2 regions of the Virgibacillus salinus genome follow, and region 2 is predicted to be linked to the other one. Evidence: riboswitches for the same ligand, from Rfam matches in the RefSeq annotation. Region 2 holds a riboswitch; the other holds the start of a gene.
The links. A riboswitch is a leader RNA that binds a small molecule or an ion and turns the genes downstream of it on or off. The one in region 2 is predicted to bind cyclic di-GMP.
Positions count from the first base shown of each region.

Region 1 (4,699 bases), 370 kb from region 2:
AACGATATTGTAATAAGTGAACGGAACTTCATATCACATGATCTGTTCAAAGCGATATAAAATAAACACATCAGCACAAAGAATACTCCAACATGTGCGCCTTTTCGCAGGAAGAACTCAACGAAACCCGCTGTCCCCAATACTGCGACACTTACCTCTGAATGATGATAGGTAAAAGATATCCAATCAACGAAAGGCGTTAAAAAGGATAAATCAACCATATTTGTCAAAAGCGGCTTAACATCCTGATCTTCATAAGGCTGTGCTGAGGAATAATAAATTATCCCCATCCAACTAATCGGAAGCAGCCAAAAGAAATATTTTTTCATAATAAATTCACCTTAATTCTCATACCAGTTCCACACTTCAACTCCGCCTAAGTAAAACTGATGGAATTGTTCCTCATCCAGTAATTTTTCAATCTCACGAATTGGCCCAGTCACGACAGCACCATATACCTTTATTCCATTTTCCCGTAAATACTTCAGACGCTTTTGATCAATATCTTTACCACTGTAATTCCCATTTTCAGTAAGCCACTTAATATCCTCGTAAAATTGATCAATTGATTGTTCTATCGTTACTTTATTAAGAGGACTAACAGAGGATGAATGCCTGTTCTTATCATCATAAGTAATTTGAGGCCTTAGCAATAGGGACTGGACAAATGTTAATTGACCACTTCCATGGCTAGATGTCTCAAATTCTGTTAACTCGCCACCATAAACTGGCATGCGGTAAACCTGGATGTCATATGCTTCTAGCTTATCTAATAATGCTCTGGATTTCATTGGTGTTTTTACAGAAAATTGCGCTTGGGCAACATGACCTTCATCTATTTTCGTTAGCTGCTTTCTCAAATGTTCTTTACTCCCTGACTCTGCATTCGAACTTTCCCTTCCTAGTATCTTCGGTGGTATGGCAAAATTGCGGACTTTGTTCTCATATAAATATTTTTCATCAAAATTTAACGAGTAACTCACCTTGCCAAACAAATGCTTTTCCGCTTGAACTTCACCAATAACCACATCCCACTCCCCGACATTACGGTAAAGCTTTAATGTAGTTGACTGTGTCAGGAAAGAATTAATTTCCGCATGCGCACTATACCTATGGTTAACTTCCACTCCAGAATACCTTGTTTCAACAAGAGTTGTTACAAGCCTGTCAAATTCTGCTTGTTTGCCTGACATATCATAATACATGCCCACAGGAATCATATAAGCTATATAAATCAGAAAAATAAGCAGAATTGTTCTAATAACAGTAAATCCAATTGATAGTCTTGTTCGCCACACCATCCTTCTCGCGCTCTTTTTATCTAAATTAGCTTGGTCTTTCTCTTCCCAACCTTCCAAAACATTATCATCTTTCATCTGAACATTCTCCCTTCAGCAGCTGATCATAATACCGAAACTTTTTCCTCGCACGGAACAGCGTTGTTTTAACCTGACTAAGTGATAGATTCATAGCCGTAGCCACTTCCTGATATGTAAAACCTTGAATTTCACGTATGTAAAGAATGGTACGCATTCGTTCAGGCAAACGACAAAGAACTTCTTCAATATGTTCCTGTTTCGTAAGGTTCTCTAACTGCGCCTCAGGATTTCCGATACTATCTATGTCAGCACGTTCCAGTTGAATTCGTTCCACCATACGCTGTTCTGACTTCGACTTTCTTGTCCAATCGATGTAAAGGTTACGAGCTACCTTAAAAAGCCACGCTTTTGCCTGTGCCATATTTTTCACTTCTAACGAAATCATCGCCCGATAAAACGTCTCCTGCAAAAGCTCTTCAGCAACCTGTTTATTTCGGCTCATCTGCAATAAATAACGGTACAGCGGAAGTTGATATGCCTCAAACAAATCTGTAAATATGGTTTTTTTCAATCAACTCCCGCCCCCTTCTATATAATTAAACGATTGAACAATCCGTTTGTTACATGAAATTTTTATATAATCTGTTGCTTACATCGACTTATCGTTAAAAGGGATTCTTATAAAACCTCATTGTTGCACTTAAGCTGTAAAAAAGTATTTCTGTTTGCAAAATAAAAAACCGCAAGCCATTAGCTTTACGGTCAGCACTTATTTATCCTGTTCTTTTCGCCACTTAGTAAACTCAAGGTACTCTTTAAATTGCTCTTTTGAGACACCCGAATCCATTGCTTCCTGAACAATTTTCAACCACTCGCCATCTAATTGTTCCTCTGTCTCTTTCCATTTATCTTCTAATATTAACTCATTCACTGGGACTCCCAGTACTGAACTAATTTTTTCAATAAACTGGATCGATGGATTAGTTTGAAGGCTTCGTTCAATAGAGCTTAAATAGGATTTGGCTACACCAGCTTTATCTGCGAGTTCAGAAATCGACATCTTTTTTTCTTGACGTAGTTGCTTTATTTTTTCACCGATCAAGTAATACACCTTCTTTCAAAAAAATTATAACACAAAAAGGTGTATGGTTCTATATAAAGCACAAGAATTTTTTTAATTATTTATTCATTTTGTTTAATTCCTGCCAAAAACAACCTAACCTCCTCCAAAGTTAACCCGATAGTTTTCGCCTCTTTCATCAGTTCCAGCCACTCATAATCAATCTCTCTGTTCTTTTTTACATTTATCATCCCTATCGTCCCCCATTTAAATTCCCAGGCAGTCCAGCCGCCATAGCTATAAAGCTTTAGACCCGTGACTTTGCGCCCCCATTTTTCAATAAGTTTGCTATTTTCTGAGGAACCATCATTTTATAATGACTACTATACTATATTTATGGGGGTTTTTGGGTGTCTTGTTTTGTCATAATTCAACTAGTTTTGTAATTTTCCGAAAATATTTTATCGATATAGGTCATTTGAATCATTTCTGCTATTGAAAACTTTTCGATATAGGCTTATATTCAATATAAGTCATCTTTTAATGGAGGCAAAAATGAAGAAGCTCGCTTTAGTACTATTAGCAATAGGTTTTGTTACCATATCAATTGGAGGATACCAATGGCTCGGAACAAAACATGCACAAGAAAATAGTCTTGAAGAAGCTCAAACTATAATCGCAGAACAAAATTATGAAACATCTGACACCGCAAAAACGTCTACTACTATAGTGGAGAACATTTCTCATTCTATTGGAGAAACTGTAGGAATATTACATATACCACAACTTGATGCAGATTTGCCCATTGTAGAAGGAACTGACGAAGATGAACTTGAAAAAGGAGTTGGCCATTATGCAGGTACAGCATTTCCAACGCAAAATGATCAAATTGTCTTATCAGGTCACCGTGACACAGTGTTTCGCAGAATGGGAGAACTAGAACTTGGTGACACATTAACGTTACAATTAGAATATGGTAGCTTTTCCTATGAAATTGTAAACACAGAGATTGTTGATGCAGAAGACCGCTCAATAATTGTTTCAACATCACCAGAAGAAGTATTGACCATGACGACGTGTTATCCATTCTCATTTGTTGGCAACTCACCAGAACGCTACGTCATCACAGCTTTACCAATTATAAAAGAATAATAGACTAAAATGACTTGTTTCGATATAATTTATCTTATATTTGATTATTTTATTTCTGAAACGACAGAGGAGAATAACTTGTGGATTCAAGAATTGAAAAACGAAATGAAAAAAAGAAACGTAAATGGCCATATTGGGTAGGCGGTGTCATTGTCGCTTTACTATTAATTGTTGGTACTTATCTATTCTATATTTACGATAAGGTCGGAGATACCGTTGATGTTATGCATGAACCACTTGCACGGGATGAAAATCCGGATCGCCAAAAAGAACTTAATTCACTTTTTAATAAAAACAACTCCATAAATATTCTATTACTTGGAGTAGACGAACGGGAAAATGATAAAGGCCGTTCAGATACAATGATATTAATGTCATTAAATCCTCAAATAAATTCAATGAAAATGTTGAGTATACCTCGTGATACGTACGTTGATATTCCTGACCGCGGAATGGATAAAATCAATCATGCTTATGCGTTCGGAGGTGTCGGTTTATCCGTACAAACTGTGGAGAATAATTTTGATGTGCCCATACATTTTTATGTGAAAGTTAATATGGAAGGTTTCAAGCAAGGTATTGATGCTTTAGGTGGCGTAACGATTACCAATGACCGTGCATTTTCACAGGGTGGAGTAGACTTCCCTACAGGTGAAATTAACCTGAACGGTGAAGAAGCACTAAAATACATTCGCATGCGTAAAGGTGACCCAAGAGGAGACATCGGGCGTAATGAACGCCAGCGTAGTGTTATTAAAGCCGCTATCGGTGAAGCTGCCAGTTTCTCAAGCATTACGAAAATTACTGACATTCTAGGAATTCTTGGGGGTAATGTAAAAACCGACCTTAACATGGATCAAATGCAAACACTGTTTTCAGATTATCGTCAAACACGAAACAACATCGATACTATGGAGATAAGTGGCAGTGGTCAAATGATTGAAAATATTTGGTACTATATTGTTCCCGATGAGGAAATGAACCGTGTTCAAACTGAAATACAAGAGCACATGAAAGCGAAGTAAGTCATCCAATGATGGCTTTTTGCTTTTATATACATGTTTTTGTATATGGAAAGTGGTATGATTAATTTAGAGTTTATAGAAGATTGAGGGGGTCATTATGAAAAAAATAATCGCTTTAATTCCTATTGTATTGTTAGTTCTTG
Region 1 is NZ_FNKD01000001.1:1,187,092-1,191,790, reverse strand. Features, by position in the region: gene BLS02_RS05570 (VanZ family protein) at 1-329, opposite strand, end outside; gene BLS02_RS05565 (anti sigma factor C-terminal domain-containing protein) at 342-1,376, opposite strand; gene BLS02_RS05560 (RNA polymerase sigma factor) at 1,366-1,890, opposite strand; gene BLS02_RS05555 (helix-turn-helix domain-containing protein) at 2,089-2,421, opposite strand; gene BLS02_RS05550 (anti-repressor SinI family protein) at 2,502-2,630, opposite strand; cyclic di-GMP riboswitch class I at 2,655-2,739, opposite strand; gene BLS02_RS05545 (class D sortase) at 2,935-3,531, shown strand; gene BLS02_RS05540 (LCP family glycopolymer transferase) at 3,612-4,556, shown strand; gene BLS02_RS05535 (penicillin-binding transpeptidase domain-containing protein) at 4,654-4,699, shown strand, end outside.
Region 1: it holds a riboswitch for cyclic di-GMP, as region 2 does, so the genes downstream of both, BLS02_RS05550 (anti-repressor SinI family protein) here and BLS02_RS18730 (hypothetical protein) in region 2, are expected to answer to the same signal.

Region 2 (4,699 bases):
GATTTATTCCGGTAACGTAAATTTGCCGAGTGACTGATCACACCGTGAGTCATCTCATGAGCAGCGACATCAAGACCTGCCGATAGTGGTACCATAAACTCGCCATCCCCGTCACCATAAGTCATCTGACGTCCATTCCAAAAAGCATTATTATAATTGTTGCCAAAGTGAACGTAAGAAACGATAGCCATTCCATTACCGTCAAGGGAGTTACGATCATGTTCATTAAGGTAATAATCATATACAGTTTCTGAATTATAGTGTGCATCTACTGCCGGGTGTTGGTACTCATCCATCCAGGCTTCACTCTTGTTTTCGAAAATATTTCCAGTGTTATAATCATATGTGTAAATACCTTCTAGACTATTATGTGATTCATCATATAACTTAAATGTGGTGCTTTCATCAGGTTGTATTTCCATCGTTGTGTGAAGCTGTCGCTTTGCACCGTGCACCCCTTCGCCTACACCTTTGTGTGCCTTCTTTTCGATTTCATCGGCATGCAATAACGCATTATACTTATCAATGACATCTCCCGATTTGGCATCAACAAATACAAACCAGTTGCCAGGTTTGTCACCAAGGAAATTAACATTAATTTTATAGGCTAGATTACTTTCTCCTTCGAATGAATAAACAACGAGGTCAGAGGTAGGTTTATACGCAAGTTTTTCTGGAGCATTCACTGATGACTTAGCTTGGTGTATAGCTTCGCTGATGTCAACGGAAGGATTGGTGTTAATAACATTACCTTCAACTACTTTATTATGGTTGCCATTTACTGCAACAACCTCATTTTTCTTGTTAAAGTGAACAATTATTTCTGTACCTTCTACAGGCACTCCATTTTTCGTTTGATCAAAGCGAATGTGTGTCATTCCAAGATCATCTTTTTGAACATCTTTAACCTTTAGATTTTCCTCTGGATTCTTAATCCCAAACCTTTTTTCATTTTGCTTCAGGAAATTAACCGCATTTGAGGCATTGCTGTCTTTAAACTTTTTTGCGACTTTTCCCTTAACAAATATAGGGACATTCGCATTTGCATTCCACTTCTTCTCTTCTTGCACACTGCTAAAACTAGAGTCTTGCGGTTTAGCTAACACGTCACTCACTGTGACCGAGCCAATTAATAGCGCTGAAGACAGAACAACAGGAACAATATACTTTTTCTTCAATATTATACCTCCTATTTAATTTGATAGTTTTATTATAGATTAGTAGACCGATAATTTCATGATTAATTAGAATTGTTTTAATTTTATGATAAATGGTTATGTTTACCTAATATGGTTATTGATTAGGGTAATAGAGACTATCTTTTAACTTCATAGAAGTAATAGCAATTTAATCAAAAAAAGCACCATTCAGGCGCTTTTTTTGTCTTTCACTATGTAGTTCATTGCTGCTTCTTCATGATAATTAATTTTCTGTTCAAGCTCATGTTTGAATCTCTCATCAAGACAATCGGAAACAACAGTTGATAATTCCCTCAGTCTTAATTGATGCCAAAAAAACCTACCACGATAGTAAAATTTCTTCAAACATATTCCTGCTTGCAATGCCATAAATCGACGGAGGTCGTATTCGATATCTGGCAAGCATTGTCATCCGACTTTAGCCCCTGTAGTTTTGCGTCATCGCTTTTCAACGATTTTGCCCTTTCGTACAATTTATGTTGTTAGTTGTATTACCGTGTATATAGTCACGGTTTTTAATGATTCTTTATGCCTGTTTATAAAAGCTAATTTCTTTGCGGAGCAAAATAATTCAGGTAAACTGTACGCTAAACTGATATAATTTCTTTACAAGACTCGCTTAAAAAGGAGATAAAAGCATTGATTAATGTTTACACAGATGGGGCATCAAATGGCAACCCGGGAATTAGTGGTGCTGGTGTTTATATAAAAGCAAACGGAAAAATATACGAATATTCATTTCCATTAGGAGAAATGTCTAACCATGAAGCAGAATTTCATGCTGTGTTAAAAGCATTGGAAATTTGCCTGGAAAATTTTCCAGATGAAATACTGTCATTTCGGTCGGATTCAAAGCTAGTAGTAGATACAATTGAAAAAGATTTCACGAAAAATCAAACCTTTCTCCCCTTACTTGAGAAAATTAGAGATAATTCAAGCAGCTTTCCATACTTTTTTATCAAGTGGATACCTGATAAAAATAACTACGCAGATAAATTGGCGAGAAAAGCTATTCAACGGGACGGAGGGTCAGGTTCCTCGTCCCATTAATGCCAATCCCGAGGTCGCCCCTCGCCCCATTAGAAAACTTGGCTTATCGCCAAGCTTTAATATAGATAAGCCTTAGTTGCAATTATGCAGTAAGAAAGTATCTACACTTTCTTACTTGTCAAAAAAGCTGAAATTCCTCCTAAATGGAATTTCGGCTTTTTACATTCATACCCAGAACCCTGGTCCGTTACGCTGGATTCAGTATCCTTTTCAGAAACTGCTTCGTCCGCTCTTCTTTTGGTTCCTTAAGCACTTGACTTGGAGGACCTTGTTCGACGATATAACCTTCATCCATAAACAGGACTTCATCGGATACCTGTTCGGCAAATTGTAATTCGTGGGTTACGACAACCATTGTCCAATTTTCTTTTACCAGGTCTTTGATGACGGATAATACTTCTCCGATTAACTCTGGGTCTAATGCAGAAGTAGGTTCATCAAATAACATCAGTTCAGGTTTAATTGCCAATGCTCGTGCAATACCAACCCGTTGCTGCTGACCGCCGGATAACTGATTTGGGTAAAGATTTGCTTTATCCTTTAACCCTACTTTTGTAAGCAACTCTATTGCCCTGTTTTGCTCCTCTTCCTTCTTACCTCTTTGCACAATAATGGGACCCTCTGTCACATTCTCCAGTGCAGTTTTATGTGGAAAAAGATTATAGGATTGGAACACCATCCCGGACTTTCTTCTCAATTTCAATACATCCCGTTTATGGATTTTGTTGGAAAAATCCAGATTAAAAGAATCATGAAATGAAAAGGTTCCTTCATTTGGCTGTTCCAATGCATTCAGGCAGCGAAGTAGTGTTGTTTTCCCTGAACCTGAAGGACCTATAATTGATAATACTTTTCCTTTTTCGATTGTTAAATTTATGTCTTTCAATACTTCCAACTCTCCAAATGATTTGGTCAAGCCATTCACAGTTAAATACACAGATAATTCACCTTCCTAGGAAGAAATATGACGCTCCAGTCGGGTTTCGATTGCCTGCTGAACAAGTGACAACAGAAAGCAAACAACCCAATATAAAAATGCCGCTTCAATATATATAAGCATGAAATCGTATGTTACAGCCGCAATCTCTTGTGCCTTCCTGAACAACTCCGTGACAAGAATTAACGAAGCAAGCGACGTATCCTTCACCAGACTGATAAACGTATTGGATAACGGTGGCACGGATACCCTTGTCGCTTGAGGAAGAATTATTCGCCTAAGCGCTGTATTTTGGGTCATCCCAATCGTATATGCGGCCTCCCATTGACCCTTTGAAATAGATAAAATAGAAGCACGAATAATTTCTGATGCATATGCCGCTACGTTAATCGAAAATGCAATAACCGCACTTGGAAAAGGGTCAATCGTTACATCAAGACTTGGCAGCCCATAAAACACAATAAATAATTGAACAAGCAAGGGCGTCCCTCTGACTGCCGATACAATTGCAATAGACGGTGCGCGGAGAAATGCTGATTTGGAAAGCCGCATGATGGCAAGCAATAGTGCGAACAATAAGCCAACGGTAAATGCTATTAAAGTAAGCGGGATTGTATATTGAATCCCGCCTAAAATCATTGGAAGCAAAGAGTTTTTGAATAACTCCCAGCCTCCCATCGTTGCATCTATGGTAAATAATATATTACTTGGAAGAAACATCTTCACCAAACCATTCTTTTGCAATTTTAGCTAGTGTGCCATCTTCTTTCATTGCCTTCAATTGTTTATCAACCGCATTAACTAGTTCCTCATTCCCTTTATTAAAAGCAAATGCCGTTTTGGAAGCATCATCCTGTTTGGCAGCAATTTTAATTTGCTCTGATCCCTGCTGCTGGATATAGTCGAGGACGGCGAGTCTGTCATTCACTGTTACATCTGCTCTACTTTGCTTCAGCAATTCAATTGATTGAGCTAAACCTTTAATACTAACGATTTCCGCCCCATTTTCTTTAGCAATCTCTTCAAAGTTACTTGTAAGGGACTGTGCGGACTTTTTCCCTTTTAAATCGTCAAACGAATCAATACTTTCATTATCTTTAGGTGTAACAACCACTGCTGATGAATATGTGTAAGGCACGGAAAAGTCATAGTTCGCCTTACGTTCTTCATTGATTCCTACCTGGTTAGCGATAAGATCAAATCGTTTTGAATTCAAGCCTGCAAACATCGAATCCCATTTTGTTTCCATGAATTCAACGTCAACATCCATTCTATTTGCAACTTCCCGGATGACTTCTACATCATAGCCAGTTAATTTGTCTTCTGCATTATGGAATGTAAACGGAGCATATGTGCCTTCCGTTCCTACAGTAAGAACACCTTTTTCCATAACTTGATCATATAAACTAGCCGTTTTTTCTCCTGATTCATTATCTGCACTGTTATTTTGCTGCTCTTCGCCAGATCCACATGCCGATATAACAGCCACTAAACTTGCCAGTACCAACAAATA
Region 2 is NZ_FNKD01000001.1:820,265-824,963, reverse strand. Features, by position in the region: gene BLS02_RS03960 (M4 family metallopeptidase) at 1-1,178, opposite strand, end outside; gene BLS02_RS18730 (hypothetical protein) at 1,368-1,601, opposite strand; cyclic di-GMP riboswitch class I at 1,587-1,671, opposite strand; gene BLS02_RS03955 (ribonuclease HI family protein) at 1,839-2,249, shown strand; gene BLS02_RS03950 (amino acid ABC transporter ATP-binding protein) at 2,437-3,186, opposite strand; gene BLS02_RS03945 (amino acid ABC transporter permease) at 3,202-3,906, opposite strand; gene BLS02_RS03940 (amino acid ABC transporter substrate-binding protein) at 3,890-4,699, opposite strand, start outside.